DNA from 2 places in the Providencia huaxiensis genome. Region 1 is predicted to be linked to the other one. Evidence: predicted binding sites of a transcription regulator. Region 1 holds the regulator's gene; the other holds the start of a gene.
What was found. The regulator CRP, encoded in region 1, controls carbon source genes, mostly activating them, when cyclic AMP is high. The targets are predictions, from matches to a motif close to ATGTGANNNNNNTCACAT.
Positions count from the first base shown of each region.

Region 1 (17,042 bases):
ATTTAAATAAGGAAATAATGTGATTGTTCCATGGCAAGAACTTGCCCCTGAAACATTGGAAAATCTGATTGAAAGCTATGTTTTACGAGAAGGGACAGACTATGGCTCCCATGAAAAAAGCTTGCAAGATAAGGTTAACGATGTGAAACGGCAGTTAGTTTCTGGTGAAATTGTGCTAGTCTGGTCTGAATTGCATGAATCGGTTAATTTCATGCCTAAGGGAAGTTTTTCTTTATGATATTTTTATTCCGTGGTTCATTTTGACGTCATCATCTACCATAAATTAAGTTGGGTGTTTTCTAACGCAACCATGTTGTAAAACTATCAAATAAGGCTCATAACTCTAACACCCGTTAATCCGCTTCATGCACTGTTGATTAAAATAGTGCTTATTAGCGCAACACAGGGAGTCTGCGATGTCCAAAAAGCACCCAATCATAGCCATCACCGGTTCAAGCGGTGCTGGCACAACCTCAACTAGCCAAGCATTTCGTAAAGTTTTTCACCAATTAAATATCCAACCGGCAACACTGGAAGGGGATAGCTTTCACCGCTATACACGTCCTGAAATGGATATGGCTATCCGTAAAGCCAGAGAACAAGGGCGGCACATCAGTTATTTTGGCCCCGAAGCGAATGATTTTGCTTTGCTTGAACAAACCTTAGTCGACTACGCAAAAACCGGCTGTGGGCAGTCCCGTAAATATCTACATACTTATGATGAAGCGGTACCTTATGGCTTGCAACCTGGGACATTCACCCCTTGGGAACCGCTGCCAGACAAAACAGATATTTTATTTTATGAGGGGCTGCATGGGGGTGTTGTTACTCCAGAACATAATGTTGCACAACATGTTGATTTGCTTGTCGGTGTTGTCCCTATTGTCAACTTAGAATGGATCCAAAAATTGATCCGCGATACCACAGAGCGAGGGCACTCTCGCGAAGCAGTCATGGACTCGGTTGTGCGTTCTATGGGGGACTATATTAATTACATCACGCCACAATTCTCTCGCACTCACATCAATTTCCAACGTGTTCCAACGGTAGACACATCTAACCCATTCTCAGCAAAAGCGATTCCGTCACAAGACGAAAGCTTTATTGTGATCCGTTTTCGTGGGCTAGAACAAATTGATTTCCCCTATTTGCTATCAATGATATCTGGCTCATTTATTTCCGCAATGAATACAATTGTCGTTCCAGGAGGGAAATTGGGGTTAGCAATGGAATTAATTATGGCACCAATAGTCGAAAAATTAATTAATCAAAAGAACAACAATTAAATTATTTTTTGATTAATAAACAAGATGCTTATCATTAATTAAGATAAGCATCTTTCAATTCAAATATATTAGTAAAAATTAAATTTATTTTTAGTTTTTTATTTCAAAGCTGTGTGTGACTTCAACGGTTTTCTCTAACATCAATGCCACTGAGCAATATTTTTCAGCAGAAAGTTGAACAGCACGTTCGACCGCTTTTTCCGTTAATTCATTCCCAGTTACAATAAAATGCAAATGGATTTTCACAAAATAACGCGGGGCTTCTTCACGGCGCTGTGAGGTTAATTTAACTTCACAATCAGTAACATCGTAACGGCCCTTTTGTAAAATCGAAACGACATCAATCGCGCTACAGCCGCCGGCCGCCATTAGCACCATTTCCATTGGACTTGGCGCTTTATCGCCCGCATTGCCATCCATCATCACTTGGTGCCCAGACGCTGACTCCCCTAAAAAAGAAAGTCCTTCAACCCACTTTACTCTTGCTTCCATTGTATTTCCCCTTGAAATGAAATCGATTTAAAGGCTACATTGTTCCATAGATACAATGAATGTTATATCAACTTTATTTGGCTGAAGCGATACAGGGAAGACTTTCTGTATTGGATATGCTACAAACAATACTTAGTTGATAGGATTAAGATCAAAACTCAACGGTTTAATTGATCATATTATAGTGTTGATATCAATTTGCGTTACCAAAAGCAATCAAAAGCGCTGAAGTAATCAGCCTCTTGATTATTTAAAGGTATATAAGGCAAATTAATATGCTAAGCTAGTGACTTTAAAGCCAGCCTTTCTAGACGTTTTTCCGAATGGCTGCAATAACATACAGAGGATAACGCTAATGGTTCTCGGCAAGCCACAAACAGACCCTACTCTTGAATGGTTTTTGTCACACTGCCATATTCATAAATATCCATCCAAGAGCACTCTTATCCATCAGGGTGAGAAAGCAGAAACCCTTTACTATATCGTTAAAGGTTCGGTGGCTGTTTTAATTAAAGATGAAGAAGGCAAAGAAATGATCCTCTCTTACCTGAATCAAGGGGATTTCATTGGTGAGCTTGGGTTATTTGAAGAAGGGCAAGAACGCACTGCGTGGGTTAGAGCAAAAGTCGCCTGCGAAGTTGCTGAAATTTCATATAAAAAATTCCGTCAATTGATTCAGGTAAACCCTGATATTTTAATGCGCCTTTCTGCGCAAATGGCTAGCCGCCTACAAACAACATCTGAGAAAGTCGGTAACCTTGCATTCTTGGACGTTACTGGCCGTATTGCTCAAACGCTATTAAATTTAGCCAAACAACCCGATGCAATGACACATCCAGACGGTATGCAAATCAAAATCACTCGTCAGGAAATAGGCCAAATCGTAGGTTGTTCCCGTGAAACAGTTGGTCGTATTTTAAAAATGTTAGAAGACCAAAACCTGATCTCTGCACATGGTAAAACCATTGTTGTTTACGGCACTCGTTAATTAACCTTTCAGCCTCGCTCTCTTGGCGAGGCATGCAATTTAAAATAACGTTATACCTCTGGTATAACGTTATTTTTTCTTATCCATAGCCTATTTATATACTTTCATTAATGAGTGTCGTTTCTTTATATTTTTCTAGCTAATGATCACACTAAGATAATGGTAACAAAACTATTACTAGGAGATTATTAGTCGTGGAGTTAAATACTAAAGTAAATAATATAAAAAGTTCACCTAATTATATGGATAATAAAAAAATTACATCCAAAAACCTTTCATTTATTGAAGGGTTAAATATTATTAATCCATTAAATACAGGAGGTTATAAGAAAGTAAATCTCGCTATTAAAACTTGTGAGTTTTACAAGAGAGAACAACCCGAGCTAAGCCAACTCCCTTATTCACAACCTGTTGGAAAAATCAAAATTCCCTATATTTATCAAGAGGAATATTTGGTTTCCCCATCAAATGTCTTTAAAAATAATATTACAACAGAAAATAATTCAACAAAAAATATTAAACTGGAAAATACTCCTATGAAAACTAGCAACTCTAATGCAGAGTTAATTAATACTACCAAAAAAAATTTTTTAGTTAAAGATTTCGGTATCAATAAGTTAAAACACTTTTTCCATGAGTCTATTGAAAAAATAAAATCTACTAGCAAAATTCAAAGTTTAATTATCAAAAATAAAACAATACCAAGAAATGAAGATATCTATCATGTTAGATTTTATAATAATAAAGACGCTAACAGTATCATCATGCAAAAAAACAATAAAGAAACAGAGTGCATTGACTTAGAATGGGATAGCTACACCGAAGAACCAAGCTACTTTTTGGGTACATTAGATGAATCAGCGTATCCAAGTTATGAAAATTTAAATTTTGGCTTAAGCCACGATAGTTTTAAAAAAATTCTCCATCTTACTAACTTTCATTCGAGCAATGAGAGCTTAAACTCTAATTCCTCTGGTTATCAATCAGATAGCAATCCCTCTTTAGGTAATTCAGTGTGCTTTTCAGATGACTTTCCACATCAAGAGAAAAATAAAAACATTAGATTAATAAGTGAAAATTTCAGTAATCTAAATAAAAATGAAATTACAGATAATAAAGCGAACGAAACCAGACTACCTAAAAAAGAAAAAAATAGGATAGCTAGAAAGCTAAAACAAACACAGGCAGAAAAAATGGACAAATTAGCCAAAGGAAATAGTTCAACAGGCTATATTCATCCTTCTCGTCGAAATAAAATAAATAACTCAATTAAAATTGAAAAAATAAATCATCTTGATAGACAAATAGCTGGGCTGAAAGCTCTGAAAAGAGAATACCAAGAAATGGCTGTTATGACTTCAACACATGAAAAAAAAATTGAACAATTAGTATTAGAAGCTCAACAAAGTATCGTAAAAAAGTAAAAAATTTAATCAATAAAATGTTTATTGCAGAGGCAAAATGCCTCTGCAACTTTACTCTACAATTTAACCCAATAACTTACCAATAGCCGTTTCTAATTTCGCCATCCCACTATTAATTTCTTCCTCAGAAATAATCAGTGAAGGCGTAAAACGTAAAACATTCGTGCCAGCATTGAGCATCATCAGACCTTCTACAGCACTGGCTTGCAAAATATCTTTCGAACGGTTTAATAGTTTTCCGTCTAACTCCGCGCCGATTAATAACCCCATTCCTCTGATCTCAGAAAAGATGTGGTATTTATCGTTAAGTTTATTTAAATGAGCAACAAATAATTCACGACGCTTTTCGACACCACTTAACACTTCTTCAGTATTAATAATATCAAATGCCGCATTCCCCACCGCACAAGCTAATGGATTGCCACCATAAGTCGTACCGTGCGCCCCCACTTCCATGGTTTTTGCCACTTCTTCAGTGGTGATCATTGCACTGATAGGAAAACCGCCACCCAATGCTTTTGCCGTGGTTAAAATATCAGGCACAACGTTGTAATGCATATAAGAAAATAGTTTGCCTGTACGCCCCATACCGCTTTGTACTTCGTCAAAAATGAGTAGTGCGTTATTGTCGTCACACAGCTTACGAACTCCTTGCAGAAATTCTGATGTTGCTGCGGTTACACCACCTTCCCCTTGTACGGGCTCTAACACCACTGCACAGGTATTTTCATCAATCACCGCTTTGACTGCATCAAGGTCATTAAAAGGCACATGAATAATATCCGCGGGTTTTGGCCCAAAGCCATCTGCATATTTCGCTTGCCCACCAACCGAAACGGTAAATAATGTGCGCCCATGAAAAGCTTGTTTAAAAGCAATAATCTTCGTTTTATATGGGTTATATTTGGTGATAGCGTAGCGACGCGCTAATTTAAACGCGGCTTCGTTAGCTTCTGAGCCGGAATTCACAAAAAATGCACGGTCAGCAAATGTCGCATTCGTGAGCTTTTGTGCTAACTTCAGCGCCTGCTCGTTGGTGAAAATATTACTGACATGCCATAGCTTTTCGCTTTGTTCACGCACAGCCGACACCAAACTAGGGTGGCAATGCCCCAAAGCAAGAACAGCGATCCCACCGGCAAAATCAATATATTCTTTACCTTGCTGATCCCAAACGCGGCTCCCTTCGCCTTTAACTGGAATAAATTCCGCCGGCGAAAAAATAGGCAACATAACTTGATCAAAAGTCTGCCGATTTACTACTGGTTGCTCTGACATACCCCTCACCTGCTCTTATTTAATGCGAAAATGAAAACATAAGCATTAAATATGAATAAAAAATCAAAAAAGAGCAATAGCAAAGGGCATAATATGCATAATTAATTTATTCTGAACGATATTTCTAAATTAATATTTCAGAAAATTATTGAGTAATTCATGACCTTGTTCACTCAGAATGCTTTCAGGATGGAACTGAACGCCCTCTATAGGCAAGGTTTTGTGCCGTATTCCCATGATTTCATCAACATCACCATTATTCAGTGACCACGCTGATACATCAAAAGAAACAGGAAGCGTCTCTGCCGCAATCACCAGAGAATGGTAGCGTGTCACTGTCAAGGGGCGGTTCAAGCCCTTGAATACACCTTGATGGTTATGGTGGATAGCGGAGGTTTTACCGTGCATAACTTCTCGTGCTTTAACGACTGATGCACCAAAAGCTTGCCCAATCGCTTGATGCCCTAAGCAAATGCCTAAAATAGGTAGTTTACCTGCAAAGTATTTGATCGCCTCAAGGGAGATGCCAGCCTCATCCGGTGTACATGGCCCAGGTGAAATCACAAGATGTGTAGGCGAAAGCTGTTCAATTTCTTCGATGGTAATTTCATCATTACGTTTTACAACAACTTCAGTCCCTAACTCACAAAAGTATTGGTATAAGTTGTAAGTAAATGAATCGTAATTATCAATAAGTAGAAGCATATTAGCCTATCCGACTGATTTTTATCATTATGTATTAATTCTTATGCATATTTTTATCGTGTTGGCAATCAGAACGATGATTAAAACACCATAAAAATAATAAGGGCGGCTATCATAGCACAGCCAAAGCAGGAAAATAGCCTATTTAAGTCAATGATTGTTTTTTATCGGAGATAAGTTTCCATATAAAAATCATGGAATTATATTTACATCCCTATAACAAACCGGTATTTTGATTAAGATTTACTTTAAATACAACGAAATAAAAGGTTATTAAAAATGAGTAGAAGCTGACACATTTTAGCTAAGGCTGTTAATGAAGGGAAACTCAAAGGGGGAGTGAAAACGTTGTTTTTTATAAAAGTGGGCACGTTAAAGCAACCTACCCACTGTATTCGACACGATAGTTTTTAATCACTACCGTTTTTGATCGCTACCATTTTGATCACTATGGTTTTTTAATCACTTCAGCAGAAATGATTGTAATAGGGTCAACCGGGACATTCTGATATGGCCCCACGTTTTCCGTTTTTACTTTAGAGATTTTATCTGCAACATCCATCCCTTTCACCACTTTACCAAATACAGCGTAACCAAAATCACGTTGGCCGTGATCTAAGAAAGCATTATCTGCAACATTGATGAAAAATTGGCTCGTCGCACTGTCTTTATTCGCTGTACGCGCCATTGAGATAGTACCGCGCAAGTTACGTAAGCCGTTATCCGCTTCGTTTTTAATCGGTGCACGGGTTTGTTTTTGTTGTAAATCTTTATCAAACGCACCGCCTTGGATCATAAATCCAGGAATAACACGGTGGAAAGTGGTTCCGTTGTAATAACCTTCATTAACATACTGAACGAAGTTTTCTGTCGTAACAGGGGCTTTTTTGCTATTCAGTTCTAATTCGATATCACCCGCTGACGTGACTAATTTGATATAAGTCTCACCCGCAGATAATGCAAGAGAAGATGCGCTCATTGCGCAGACGGCCAAAAGTGGCACAAAAATTCGTTTTAACATGTAAGATCCCTTTCGTTATAGCTCATTACAACTGCAATCTAGCAATTCTAGAGTGAAGCCAACAAGAATGCTGAAGATTTACCTATATTTACGCCAAAAAATAGAAACACACTAAATACGCTAAATTCTAGACCAATTTCAGTAAAAGACGTCATGAATAATGGCTATTTCTCTATTATTGCCATTTCATCGCACACAACACATAAAAATAAGACCGTCCTCAAAAGGAAAAGTGGCTGAGAGGATATTTCGAGTTGTCGTGAAGCGCTAAGCAAAGCTATAATCCCCGAGCCTTTTGAGGCTAACTCAGGGAGAACGACAAATGGCAATTAAAAATCATAACTACCAGATGGCAAAATTTGTCATCAGTGCACCCGATATCCGTCATCTACCTAAAGATACCGGAATTGAGGTGGCTTTTGCTGGCCGCTCTAATGCGGGGAAATCCAGTGCATTGAATGCATTAACACAGCAAAAAAGCTTAGCACGTACCAGTAAAACACCAGGAAGAACTCAGCTAATCAACCTATTTGAAGTTGAGGAAGGCGTTCGCCTTGTTGACCTTCCGGGATATGGTTATGCCGAAGTTCCTGAAGAAATGAAACGTAAATGGCAACAAGCACTCGGGGAATATCTCCAAAAGAGAGAATGTATTAAGGGGCTTGTTGTATTAATGGATATTCGCCATCCATTAAAAGACCTCGATATGCAAATGATTGAATGGTCTGTTGCAATGAATGTACCCGTTTTAGTTTTGCTCACTAAAGCAGACAAACTTGCCTCTGGTGCAAGAAAGAAACAGTTAACGGAAGTTCGCCAAGCACTTGCTCCACTTGAAGGGGATATTGAAGTGGAATACTTTTCAGCGCTGAAAAAGATTGGTGTTGATAAACTCCGCATTAAGCTAGATAGCTGGTATAACACACCTGCTTGATTTCTCTTATTGTGAGCCAGAAATGGCTCATTACAGCCTTATATCTTCTAATTCTCTGAATTTTAGATAAAAAAATGCTCCAGTCAAAAAACTTTGACTGGAGCAGCTAATATTCAGCTAAATCCGATTACGTGAAGTAAAAGGTCTGAAAGATAGAACATCTTACCTCTGTACCCTACGCCTATTAATGTACTTTATTTTTCGCTCGAAAAAAAGCCTTTTTGTAATTTTTTTTCAAAGCTTTCTACGATTCAGCACGGAAATATGAATAGAATGAGCTAAAAAACGGATTTTAATTACATATTTATGTGATGTATGTCGCATAAAAATGTTAATCATTTTCTTGACTGTCATCACAAAAATAATTGATTTATTGCAGAGTTAGATTAAATTTCTAGTAAATAATTTCAAATGCATAATTATCTGTTATGCCTTTGCTGAACATAAAAAACCTCCAATGACGTCTTGGAGGTTTGTATATTCAATATGGTTAAAAATTAATGAGCTTCATCCCAGTTATCACCAATTCCTACATCCACTTTTAATGGTACATCGAGTTTCATACTTTGTTCCATTAATGACTGAACTTGAGCTTGGACACGCTCTAATTCTGACTCTTTGACCTCAAAGACTAATTCATCGTGAACTTGCATTAGCATGTCTGCATGTGGTTTTTCCGTTTGCAACCAATTATCAACGGCAATCATGGCTTTTTTAATGATGTCCGCTGCGGTTCCTTGCATTGGTGCGTTGATTGCTTCGCGTTCTGCTGCCTTACGACGCATCCCATTACTTGACTTAATATCCGCTAAATATAAGCGACGACCTTCAAGTGTTTCAACATAGCCTTGTTCGGAAGCCTGTAAGCGTGTGTTTTCCATATAACGCAATACACCTGGGTAGCGTTCAAAGTAGAGATCCATATAGCGCTGAGCTTCACCACGAGGGATCCCCAATTGGCGTGCTAAACCAAATGCGCTCATGCCATAGATAAGCCCAAAGTTAATCGCCTTGGCACTTCGACGTTGATCGCTAGTAACTTGTTCCAGTGGCACACCAAAGACTTCAGCGGCCGTCGCCTTATGGATATCTTTCCCTTCAGCAAACGCGGTTAATAGGCCCTTATCTTGGGATAAATGCGCCATAATACGTAATTCAATTTGTGAATAGTCCGCTGCCATCACTTTGTAGCCTTCACGCGCAATAAAGGCTTGGCGGATACGACGCCCTTCTTCAGTTCTCACTGGAATGTTTTGTAGGTTAGGATCCCGAGAAGACAAACGCCCTGTTGCTGTGACAGCTTGGTGATAAGAAGTATGAACACGCTGAGTCCGCGGGCTAATCATTAGAGGGAGTTTATCCGTATACGTGGATTTTAATTTGGCTAAACTACGGTGCTCGAGTAACAATTTTGGCAATGCATGGTTCAGCGCTAATTCTTCAAGCACTTCTTCATTAGTCGACGCAGCCCCACTTGGCGTTTTCTTTATCACTGGCAGTTGTAATTTTTCGAATAAAATCGTTTGCAATTGCTTTGGTGAAGCGAGGTTAAACTCTTCCCCTGCAAGTTCAAAAGCCTCTTTTTCCAATTCAGCTAAACGGGCAGTAATCACTTTCGACTGCGCAGCAAGCACGTTTGCGTCAATTAAAACGCCTTTACGCTCCATTCGGACTAACACAGGCACAAGTGGCATTTCAATATTTTGGAAAATGTGATTAAGCTTAGGTTCAGCCTCTAGTTGTGGATATAACGCTTGATGCAGTAATAACGTGACATCTGCATCTTCCGCCGCATAATTAGCGGCTTGCTCTAAAGCAATTTGGTTAAATGTCAGCTGTTTTTTGCCCTTACCCGCGATTTCTTCAAAGCTCACGGTTTTATGGTTCAGATGGCGGTCGGCCAAGCTGTCCATATCATGGCGTCCCATCCCCGCAACACTGTTTAACACATATGACTCCAGCATTGTGTCATAACCAATACCTTTTAATTCAATGCCATAATTTTCAAGAATTTCTGCGTCATATTTCAAATTTTGGCCAATTTTGAGGATTTTTTCACTCTCAAGTAAAGGCTTCATAACTTCCAAAACTTCTTCCAGAGGAAGTTGTACTGGCGCATCCAAATAGTCGTGACCTAATGGCAAATAAGCGGCATGCCCCGGCTCAATTGCAAATGACATCCCCACTAAACGGGCTTCCTGAGTATCTAAGCTGTCCGTCTCAGTATCAAAAGCAAATAATGGTGCTTTGCTCAACTTTTCAACCCACTGCTCTAAATCGGCTTTTTCCAAAATCGTTTGGTAATTTTCAGCACTCAATGTTGGGACTGCTGGGCTCGATGACTTCACCGGTGACGCTGCTGGTGTTGGGCTTGCTTTTGTACTTGCGCCTTTCCCCTCCATCCAAGTCCCATTCTCAACATCAGTTAACCAACGTTTAAATTCATAACGGCTGAATAATTGATGCAGTTTATCCACATCAGGCTGAGCAACTTGCAGCTCTTCACAAGCTTTATCAAGTTCCACATCGGTTTTGATCGTCGCGAGTTGATAGGATAAAAAAGCCAATTCACGGTTTTCCGCCATTTTAGGGGCTAACGTTTTAGAACCTCTAAAGCCTAATGGGGCAATCGCGTCAAGATCACGATAAATTGCTTCTAAGCTACCAATGCCTTGGAGCAAGGCGAGTGCTGTTTTTTCACCAACACCAGGCACGCCTGGAATGTTGTCTGATGAATCTCCCATTAATGCTAAAAAGTCGATGATAAGTTCAGGGGGAACTCCGTATTTTTCTTTAACTTCATCAGGCCCTAGAATAGTGTTATTCATGGTATTGATTAGCGTAATATTAGGCTCAACTAATTGCGCCATATCTTTATCGCCCGTACTGATTAACACAGGCATACCTTTTCGGCTTGCTTCACAGGCTAATGTCCCGATAACGTCATCAGCCTCTACGCCTGAAACTACAAGTAAAGGCAACCCCATCGCTTCAACCATCTCATGTAATGGGGCGATTTGAGCGCGTAAATCATCAGGCATGGGTGGGCGATGAGACTTATAGCTTTCAAACAATTCATCACGAAATGTTTTTCCCTTCGCATCAAAGACAACCGCTACATGGCTAGGTTTATACTGCATAACTAAACTGCGTAGCATATTAAGCACGCCATACATTGCCCCAGTAGGCTCACCAGCACTATTGGTCAGTGGAGGGAATGCATGATAAGCACGGTATAGGTAAGAAGAACCATCAACCAAAATAAGGGGGTTTTCTGCAATCTGAGCCATAATCTGTCATCATCTTTTTAGTCAGGAACGAATACTAATAGGATGCCATAATGTGGCCTCAGATACATCCCAAGTTTTATATTCTGCTTAGTTAGATAATTAAAAACACACCAAATCATCCACTGTTATAAGTACCCCATTGATTACAGTTAATTAAAATTAATCACACCGATTAACTAAGTATCTGACTAACATCCTGTGGATAAGCTTGTGTGTAAATTTGTGTTACTCAGTAAATTCAATAAGTAATATGACTATTAACAATATAAACAGAAAAGTAAAATCAAAGGGTTAGCACAAAATTGAATGGGTTTAATACAGGTGAGAGAAAGTCTTTGAATTGTGGATATTAATAGAAAAAAGAGACGATGGCGAGTATACCACCGTCTATTTACGATTATTTTTTATTTACTAAGAAGTTCACAACATTAGAGAACTCTTTACCGTAGTCAGCTGCGTTATCAACTGAGATACCGTTATTGCGAATTTGGTATTTACCATCAACAAATAGTGCAGGAACACCACGCAGTTTTAAGTCTTGCGCTGCATTTTGCTGTTTCGCAACGATAGATTTCACAACGAAGCTATTTAACGCTGCATCATACTCTTCACCAGAAATACCTGCTTTGATAAAGGCATTACGGATATCGGCTTTACTGTTAATAGTTTGCGTTTTTTGGATACCTTCAAACAGGATAGGTGTGACTTTGTCTTCTGCTTTCAGGACAATCGCAACGGCCCAAGCTTGAGTTAAATCAGCGCCTAAAGGACCAAGAAAGTCAACGTGATAGCGTTCCATCTTCACGCCTTCTGGCAAGTTTTTCTCTACTGTTTGAGGCACTTTATACACACTCTCAAATTGATAACAGTGTGGGCAATAAAATGAGAAGAACTCCAGAACTTGAGGTAAATTTGGTACAGCTTTAACATCAGTATACTCTTTACCTTCCGTGTAGTTTGCCGCTGCAGCACTAAAAGACATGGCAATACCAAGCAAAGCCAACATAATTTTTTTCATAGACTACATTCTCCAAAAACAAAAACTTAAAAGTTAAAACTGAGGGGTTAACTGCAAAGGGGCGTCTTGCAACCGTTCAATTTGTTGATTAAATTCGAGCGATTGTTTTTGCCAAAAATCATCAGCTTGTAGCCATGAAAATGCTCGAGGGAACGCAGGGTCTTGCCAACGGCGGATAACCCACCCGAGGTAATGTACCATGCGCATTGCTCTAAGAGGTTCAATAAGCTTCAGCTGTTTTACATCAAAATCACAAAACTCATTATACGTTTCTAATAACGTATCCAATTGAATGACTTGATCTTGACGAGAACCATTAAGCAGCATCCAGAGGTCTTGGATTGCAGGCCCGTTTCGGGCATCATCAAAATCCACCATCCAAGCTTCATCACGCCATAGAATATTGCCTGGATGGCAATCACCTTGTAGGCGAATAGATGAATGTGAATCAGGCCATTGTAATTTTACTTGTGCAATCAATGCATCTAAAGACGCCATAAATTGGGCTTTATACCGTTCTGCAATCAAAGGGCTTGATGCCATCACTTGGCGGGGTTGCGCCAAATATTCATCGAGACCTATTGTCGGACGAAATGCAAAGTTTTTACGCTGACCAATTTGGTGTATACGCCCTAGTAAGTGGCCTACACTTTCTAATTGAAACAAATTGTCGGTTTCATATTGCCGGCCACCGATACTCGGAAAAATTGCAAATATAAACCCACCAAATTCCAATACCGTTTGCCCTGCAAACTCAAGAGGTGCGGCTACAGATAACCCTTCGTCTCGCAGTTCTAAAGTAAAATCGTGCTCTTCTTGAATTTGTGAGCGGTTCCAACGTTCAGGACGGTAAAATTTAACCACATAACGTTGCCGATTTTCGTCTTGGAACTGATAAACACGATTTTCGTAGCTATTTAATTCAAGTAGCCCTGATTCGGGGTAAACCCCAACTTCCATTAAGGCATCTAAAATTAAGTCAGGGGAAATTCCACTAAAATGGAAATTCGAATGTTCTATTTCATCCATCGCGCTTTAGTCTTTAATGATGCCACGGGCACGCAAAATAGCGGTTTTAAAGTCATCTTCATAATCTTTTTTTAAACCCGGGATCGCTTCATTGCTGTCCGAGCCACGCATTTTTAAATGATAAATCAGCACATCGTCTGTTAACTCAGATAAACTACCTTTAAAGCCAGCTTCATCAGCTAATTTTTGCAATAATTCTACCAAGTTTAAATCTGAATTATCTTTCCAGACAGGATGCAGAAGCTCAATAACTTCATTTAAGCGATGGCATTTCATGTTTATTCCTTTATCACGAATATTTGATACAAGTTACCAATAATCATACAAGAGAAAAAGCGAACTGTTGTCAATCTACGTAAAGTTTAACGGCAATACGCACGAATATTCATTGATTTTATAGCAAAATAGAATAAATTTTAGTAATTACTATACTCGAAAGTGTTTTATAGGAATGTTGAAACATTTTCTTGAAGATATTCAGGGATATTGAACATGTCATTTCGTCAGTCAATAACCGGTGTGATACTCGCTGGTGGCCGAGGCACTCGAATGGGGGGGCAAGATAAAGGGTTGGTACTTTTATCGGGAAAACCGCTCTATCAACATATTTTAGCACGCTTACAACCCCAAGTTGGCGAAGTACTCATCAATGCAAACCGTAATCAGGCACGTTACAGCGAAAGCCAATTGGCCGTTATTTCTGACTTAAATAACCATTTTTCTGGCCCATTAGCAGGAATGCAATCTGCTTTGCACCACGTGACAACTGACTGGTTACTATTTGTGCCTTGCGATGTTCCCGCTTTTCCTCTCAATTTAGTGGAGAAAATGTTTAATGAGAAAGAAAAACATTTAGCCTGCTACGCTTGTGATGCAGAACGAGAACACCCTACATTTGCTTTATTACACCGTTCACTAAAAACTCAACTCGATGATTACCTTGCAAGAGGTGACCGTAAATTAATGCTATTTATGCATGAAGTTAATGCAAAAAGCGTTATTTTCTCACCCGAGTCTGGTTCATTTGCGAATCTTAATACACTGGAAGATAGCCGTAACTGGGAGCTACAACAAAAAGAATCATGAAGCAAAATACTCTACCCCTACTTGGAATTACCGCTTATAGCGGTACAGGAAAAACGACCCTATTAAAAAAAGTTATTCCTCTGCTCAAGCAGCGTAACGTACGCGTTGGTTTAATTAAACACACTCACCATGACATGGAAGTGGATAAACCAGGCAAAGACAGCTTTGAATTACGCAAAGCTGGCGCTGACCAAACGCTTGTTGCCAGTGAAAAACGCTGGGCACTGATGACTGAAACCCCCGACGCGAATGACATGGATCTACGCTATTTAGCCAGCCGTTTCGATCCCGCTTCATTAGATCTGATCCTCGTTGAAGGATTCAAACATGAGACGATCGACAAAATTGCCTTGTTCCGTTCTGAGGTGGGTAAACCGTTAAACGGCTTAATAGATGACTATGTGGTTGCTGTTGCCAGTAATGAAATCATTGATACTCACGTGCCGCAGTTAGATATCAATAGCCCAGAACAAATTGCTGATTACATTGTGTCTTGGTGGCAAAAAAGTGTCTTGGCAGCAAAAAACAATTAAATAAGCACGATACCGTCATTAGCCATGCAAAAAAGAGATTGGCTGAATTGAGCGTGTGAGTTCACATTTTCATACTTTGCTGTTTGAATAACCCAAAAAGTTTAATTACAGTATTTAAAAATTAAGTTATTGGATTGTTACTGCACTTATCACGCAGGCAAAACCTGATTAGTCAATGAATTGTCATTGTGCTATCAGGTTTTTTTCGTTTCAGGGGAAACAAAATGCAGATCGCAAAAATTTTAAACAACAATGTGGTCGTTGCCCTAAATGAACAACAGCAAGAAATTGTCATCATGGGGCGTGGACTCGCCTTTCAAATGAAGGTTAATGACTTTATCGATCCTAAAAAAATAGAAAAAATCTTTGAGTTACGTAGCCATGAATTAACAAACCGATTAAGTGAATTGTTGAGCCAAATACCGATTTCTGTCATGAAAGTCTGTGACAAGATAATTGAAAATGCGAAAAGTAAACTTGGCAGCCTACATGAAAGCTTATATATCGTTTTAACTGATCACTGTAATTATGCAATTGAAAGGCAACAAAAAGGCCTCGCTATCACTAATACCATGTTATGGGAAATTCAGCGACTTTATCCCAAAGAGTACCAGTTGGGATTAGCGTCACTGGCCTTAATTAAGCAAGATTTAGAGATTGAATTACCCATCGATGAAGCTGGGTTTATCGCGTTACATTTCGTTAATGCACAATTGACGGGTGAAATGCCAATTGTCATGGAAACGATGGAAATCATGAATGAAATCATGAATATCGTAAAATATCACCTACAAATTGAATATCACGAGGACACGCTAAGTTACCAGCGGTTTGTGACTCACTTGAAATTTTTCACCCATCGAATGATGAGCAATGAACCTGTTCCTAATGACGATATTGCAATGCATCTTGTCATCAAAGAAAATTATTCAATTTCTTGGAAATGTGCCGAAAAAGTCAGTACTTTTTTAGCCAAGAAATATCAACGCGACTTAACAGATGAAGAACGAATGTATCTCACCATTCATATAGAGCGTATTAGGAAAGAAAAATCGTCACATAAATGACAGGAAGTAAGCCTAAAACTATTTATTAATACAAACTAATAAAAACCAGATGGATTGTTACTGCCTTCCGGCAGGCAAAACCTGATTTATACCACTAATCTTATTCGTATTGGTGGTAAGTCAGGTTTTTTTTTGCTTATTTATCAATAGTAATGTGGCTTTCATTATTGAGGTAATAAAGGAATTAATTATGAAATACCAAGCCTTAGCGGAACAAATTATCGAAAACGTTGGAGGAAAAGACAACGTTGTTGATTTAATACATTGCGCAACACGCCTACGCTTTAAACTAAAAGAAAGCCAAAAATCCAATGCAGAGCAATTAAAGCAAAGCCCTGAGATTATTACCGTGGTCGAAAGTGGTGGTCAGTTTCAAGTTGTAATAGGCAATCACGTTAACGAAGTTTTCCAAGCCGTTAACCAATTACTCGATACAACGCCAAATTCAATCAATCAGCGCCCAAAAACAGATGAAAACGCAGTAAAAAAAGATAAAGAGAACCTATTTAGTTACTTTATCGATATCGTTTCTAGCATCTTTACCCCTATTTTAGGCATTATGGCCGCTTCGGGTATTTTAAAAGGGTTGCTATCATTATCAGAAGCATTAGGTTGGTTATCCTCAAGCAGTGGTACTTATCAAATCTGGTTTGCGGCAAGTGACGCTTTATTCTATTTTTTCCCACTCGTGCTCGGCTATACCGCAGGAAAAAAATTTGGCGGAAGCCCATTTGTTACGATGACGATTGGTGGGGCACTCATTCACCCAATGATGATGAGTGCTTTTCAACAAAGCCTCATTGCTGGCACTCCTCCTGAATATTTTTTAGGTATCCCAGTCACTTTTATTAATTATGCGGCTTCTGTTATTCCGATCATTTTCGCTGCTTG
Region 1 covers NZ_CP031123.2:4,162,672-4,179,713, reverse strand. Annotated here, with positions in the region: gene CYG50_RS21090 (hydrolase) at 1-23, shown strand, start outside; gene CYG50_RS21085 (YheU family protein) at 20-238, shown strand; gene CYG50_RS21080 (phosphoribulokinase) at 417-1,286, shown strand; gene CYG50_RS21075 (OsmC family protein) at 1,377-1,778, opposite strand; gene crp (cAMP-activated global transcriptional regulator CRP) at 2,134-2,766, shown strand; gene CYG50_RS21065 (hypothetical protein) at 2,961-4,190, shown strand; gene CYG50_RS21060 (aspartate aminotransferase family protein) at 4,254-5,468, opposite strand; gene CYG50_RS21055 (aminodeoxychorismate synthase component II) at 5,598-6,173, opposite strand; gene ppiA (peptidylprolyl isomerase A) at 6,622-7,194, opposite strand; gene yihA (ribosome biogenesis GTP-binding protein YihA/YsxC) at 7,517-8,128, shown strand; gene spfP (small protein SpfP) at 8,242-8,289, opposite strand; gene polA (DNA polymerase I) at 8,626-11,418, opposite strand; gene dsbA (thiol:disulfide interchange protein DsbA) at 11,816-12,436, opposite strand; gene CYG50_RS21030 (serine/threonine protein kinase) at 12,470-13,465, opposite strand; gene CYG50_RS21025 (YihD family protein) at 13,472-13,741, opposite strand; gene mobA (molybdenum cofactor guanylyltransferase MobA) at 13,958-14,551, shown strand; gene mobB (molybdopterin-guanine dinucleotide biosynthesis protein MobB) at 14,548-15,084, shown strand; gene licT (BglG family transcription antiterminator LicT) at 15,309-16,151, shown strand; gene bglF (PTS beta-glucoside transporter subunit IIABC) at 16,342-17,042, shown strand, end outside.

Region 2 (5,396 bases), 2.1 Mb from region 1:
ATTTTTCCAGCATTTCTTCTAAAGATTCTAAAGTTACTTCGCGAGCTTGAGCTCGAAGAGTACGGATGTTATTTAACGCTTTTAATGATTCGCTCATTTTCCTGGTCTCAAATTATTAGTTGGCATGTGTACAGTAATAATAGAATGCTATTTTAAATTCTGCAATAGCTAAATTACTTCCTTAGTTTAAAAGTAATCTTTAGCGATTGCAATTTTTTTACAAAAGAAAAATAAACTTTTCGTAGATATATATATAGCTATTATCAATAACTGAACTAAACGAAAAATAGGAATAAGCTAAAATCGTAGTGATTAAATTATTCGAAAAAGAAGAGGAGAGTCTCATTTTACTTTTACGCAGAATGAATTGAAGGGATGGATTCCTTAAATTTTCTTTTTTTGATGATGATTTTTAGCGGAATGTGCTTTAATTGAAACTGTTTATAGTTAATATCAAATTGGTTTTTATTGCATACAAGCTAAGCAATATTTGCAATAAGGAACGAGTATAGTCGAAAAAAAAGTTAAATTTTCAATAAGTAAAGGACATACAGACCATTATTGTTAATCATAAAGTCTGTTTTATGGTAAAATTATTACGTATATTAATTTTGAGGGAACAGCCAAATGGCTCAGCTTTACTTTTATTATTCAGCTATGAATGCGGGAAAATCAACGTCATTATTGCAATCATCGTATAACTATAATGAAAGAGGGATGCGTACGGTTATTTTTACTGCAGAGATAGATAACCGTTTTGAACAAGGAAAAGTCTCATCGCGCATCGGTTTATCAGCAGAGGCGTTACTCTACTCAGCGACAACAAATATGGCCGAGCTGATAAAAAAAGAAAATAGCACACAAAAAGTGCATTGTGTTCTTATTGATGAGTGTCAGTTCCTAACAAAAAAACAAGTCGAAGAATTATGTGACATAGTCGATAACGAGGATATTCCAGTTTTATGTTATGGGTTGCGTACTGATTTTGCGGGGCAATTATTTGAAGGTAGCCAATATTTGCTTGCTTGGGCTGATAAATTAGTCGAGCTAAAAACAGTCTGCTATTGTGGCCGTAAGGCAAGTAAGGTTTTACGTATAGGAAGTGATGGGATACCTGTATATAAAGGCTTACAAGTCGATATAGGCGGCAATGAAAAGTATATTTCTGTTTGTCGTAAACACTATTCAGAAGCAATAAAACAAGCTCAGTTGATGAATGAGGGTGTTATACCTAAACAGGCACTCCACTTTAGATGAATGGAAATCGTTTGGTGTAGGAAATAAAATAGCTCTCTGATATCAACCTATTATGACCAACTGTGAGATAAACTCAGCGAGTTGAATCGTTTTATATAATATCGATTTTATGTATTTTTACAGTAACTCATTTTTAATAGCTAAACAAAAGGCACTGCAATTATTGCAGTGCCTTTATTTTAAATAATGTTTAATACATTATTTCTTAGTGCTTTTCTTTTCAGCTTCTTTTTTTACGGCTGTTTTTTTCTGAGGCGCTTTTTTTTCCTCTTTTTCAATCACGGGTGCGTCTTGATGCTCAACGAACTCGCGACCATAATAAGAATCCAGTAATAATTGTTTAATTTCAGAGATTAAAGGATAACGAGGGTTAGCACCTGTACATTGGTCATCAAATGCATCTTCAGAAAGTTTATCCACGCGAGCTAAGAAGTCAGCTTCAGTAACACCAGTCTCACGGATAGATTTAGGAATACCTAAATCGGCTTTTATTTCCTCCAACCATGCGAGTAATTTTTCAATTTTCTCAGCAGTACGATCACCAACTTTAGTGAGCCCTAAGTGATCCGCAATTTCTGCGTATTGGCGGCGTGCATGAGGGCGGTCGTATTGGCTAAATGCAGTTTGTTTTGTTGGGTTATCATTCGCATTAAAACGGATAACGTTACAAATCAGCAAAGCATTAGCAAGCCCATGAGGGATGTGGAACTCTGAGCCAAGCTTATGTGCCATAGAGTGACATACACCAAGGAATGCGTTTGCAAAAGCAATACCTGCAAGTGTCGCCCCGTTATGGACACGTTCTCTTGCTACAGGGTTTTTAGCCCCTTCATGGTAACTGGCTGGTAAATAATCTTTTAATAGACTCAGGGCCTTAAGTGCTTGGCCATCAGTAAACTCGTTAGCTAAAACAGAAACATAAGCTTCTAACGCATGGGTGACCGCATCTAAACCACCAAAAGCCGTTAAAGATTTAGGCATATTCATGACTAAGTTCGCATCAACAATTGCCATATTTGGCGTTAATGCATAGTCTGCTAATGGATATTTTTGGCCTGTTTTATCATCAGTCACTACCGCAAATGGCGTGACTTCAGAACCTGTTCCCGAAGTCGTTGTGATAGCAACTAATTTAGCCTTAACGCCCATTTTAGGGAAACGGTGGATACGTTTACGTATATCCATAAAACGTAATGCTAATTCTTCAAAATGAGTTTCCGGGTGTTCGTACATAACCCACATGATTTTAGCCGCATCCATTGGTGAACCACCCCCTAATGCAATGATCACATCAGGTTGGAATGCTTGCATTTGGGCTGCACCTTTACGAACCACCGTTAATGTTGGGTCTGCCTCAACTTCAAAGAAAACGTCTGTTTCAATGTGATGTTTTTTGAGAACGCTAACCACTTCATCAACATAACCATTATTGAATAGATAACCATCAGTTACGATGAAAGCGCGTTTAGCACCGTCAGTTGCAATCTCTTCAAGGGCGATAGGGAGGCAACCACGGCGGAAGTAGATTGAGTTCGGAAGTTTATGCCACAACATATTTTCAGCTCTCTTCGCCACAGTTTTGGTATTGATTAGGTGTTTTGGACCTACGTTTTCAGAGATGGAGTTACCACCCCAAGAACCACAACCTAGAGTCAGAGAAGGGGCTAATTTAAAGTTGTACAGGTCACCGATACCACCTTGTGACGCTGGCGTATTGATTAAAATACGCGCTGTTTTCATTTTTTGGCCAAAATAGTTAACACGATCATGTTGGTTATCTTGGTCAGTATATAAGCAAGAGGTATGGCCAATCCCCCCCATTTCAACTAATTGTTCTGCTTTTGCAACTGCATCTTCAAAATTCTTACCACGATACATCGCTAATAATGGTGAAAGTTTTTCATGTGCGAACGGTTCTGACTCATCGATGGTTTTGACTTCACCGATTAAGATTTTAGTTGTTTTTGGAACGGTAATGCCGGCCATTTCTGCAATTTTATAGGCAGGCTGACCAACAATAGCAGCGTTTAGGTTGCCATTTTTTAAGATGATATCTTGAACCGCTTTAAGCTCTTTTCCTTGTAGCAGGTAGCCCCCATGGCTTGAAAAACGTTCGCGAACTTGATTGTAGATTTCATCCACAACCACAACGGATTGTTCAGAAGCACAAATAACTCCGTTGTCGAATGTTTTTGACATCAAAATGGACGCAACGGCACGTTTAATGTCCGCTGTTTCATCAATAACGACAGGGGTATTACCAGCACCAACACCAATTGCAGGTTTACCTGAGCTATAAGCTGCTTTGACCATGCCTGGCCCACCTGTCGCTAGGATCAGGTTAATATCAGGGTGGTGCATTAAAGCGTTGGATAGCTCAACAGAAGGGGAATCAATCCAGCCAATAATGTCTTTTGGTGCCCCCGCTGCAATGGCAGCATCAAGCACGATTTGTGCTGCGCGGTTAGTTGCATTTTTAGCGCGAGGGTGCGGAGAAAAGATAATAGCGTTGCGCGTTTTTAAGCTAATCAGTGATTTAAAAATCGCGGTTGAAGTTGGGTTTGTTGTTGGAACAATACCACAGATAATACCAATCGGCTCAGCGATAGTAATTGTTCCAAATGTTGGGTCTTCAGATAGCGTGCCGCAGGTTTTTTCGTCTTTATACGCATTATAGATATACTCTGAAGCAAAGTGGTTTTTGATCACTTTATCTTCAATAATACCCATTCCAGATTCTTCGACAGCGAGTTTTGCTAGGGGGATACGTGCGTCAGCAGCAGCGAGGGCGGCGGCTCTAAAGATTTCATCAACTTGCTCTTGGGAGAAAGTTGCGAATTCGCGTTGAGCTTTTTTGACACGAGCAACGAGTTCATTGAGTTCGGTAACGTTAGTTACGGACATATAGATTACTCCTGATAAATGTTAAACTTTTTAAGCCAATGAGCAAAATGCATCTATAGAACTAGGAAATGCTTAAAGATGAAAGTATAGATGTTATCTATAATAACGCTGCTCATGATCGCTTATTGGCTTAAAAACCTTATTCAGTTTTGAGTTAATATCCTCATTAGCTCTGCCTATCAGTTAAGAGTAGATTAACAAAACGGTAATTAAATAAAGTGATCTATATCACGAAAACGCCAAGCTGACTCCTTTCAGCACGTGTATATATGCACAAGTTGAATAAATGTTGTTCATCTATTACTTAATTTAATATTATCAAAACAATTTGTGCAGATAATTTATGTATACCTAACTAAATGCTAAGCAAATTTAGCAAGTTGAAGAAAATATTGTTTTGCTCAAGGAAATTAATAACATCGGTGGTAAAATCATAAAAGATATCAATGAATCTCTAAAGAGAACTGCTTAAGGAAATGAATGGGTGAGTAGCGCATTACTTGATTTATCGGGTTATATAAAATTCTTTATTGGCTTGTTTGCACTTGTGAACCCAGTTGGCATATTGCCTGTGTTTATTAGTATGACAAACTATCAAAGTAATGCAGGGAGAAATAAAACTAATACTATTGCAAATACATCAGTTGCTATCATTTTATGTACATCATTATTAATTGGTGACTCAATTCTGCAATTATTTGGTATTTCAATTGATTCTTTCCGTATTGCTGGTGGGATCTTGATCGTCACAATAGCGATGTCAATGATTAGCGGTAAAATTGGTGAAGACAAACAGAATAAGCAAGAAAAAACAGAAACTGCGGTTAGGGATAGCATTGGTGTTGTACCTTTGGCTTTACCCTTAATGGCAGGGCCTGGGGCAATCAGTTCTTGTATCGTTTGGTCATCTCGTTGGCATGGTTGGCAAAACTTTTTAGGTTTAGCCTTGACGAGTATCGCATTTGCTTTTTGTTGTTGGTTATTATTTCGTTCAGCGTCTTTATTGGTTCGTTACTTAGGTCAAACAGGGATCAACGTGGTGACGCGTATCATGGGCCTATTACTGATGTCGCTGGGGATAGAGTTTATTGTGACCGGGGTTAAAGCCATATTCCCAGGCTTATTATAATCTAATTTCTTCTCTTTTTATGGCTGCAAACTAAACCTATTTGCAGCCATATCTATCGTTAGTTCCTATCGTATTACATACATCAATTTTGCTCTTCAGGTAGTTT
Region 2 covers NZ_CP031123.2:1,664,316-1,669,711, reverse strand. Annotated here, with positions in the region: gene hns (histone-like nucleoid-structuring protein H-NS) at 1-97, opposite strand, end outside; gene CYG50_RS09355 (thymidine kinase) at 628-1,257, shown strand; gene adhE (bifunctional acetaldehyde-CoA/alcohol dehydrogenase) at 1,456-4,161, opposite strand; gene CYG50_RS09345 (YchE family NAAT transporter) at 4,646-5,290, shown strand.
Region 2: a site for CRP is predicted at 4,378-4,395, ahead of adhE (bifunctional acetaldehyde-CoA/alcohol dehydrogenase). Genes of this name have one in related genera too.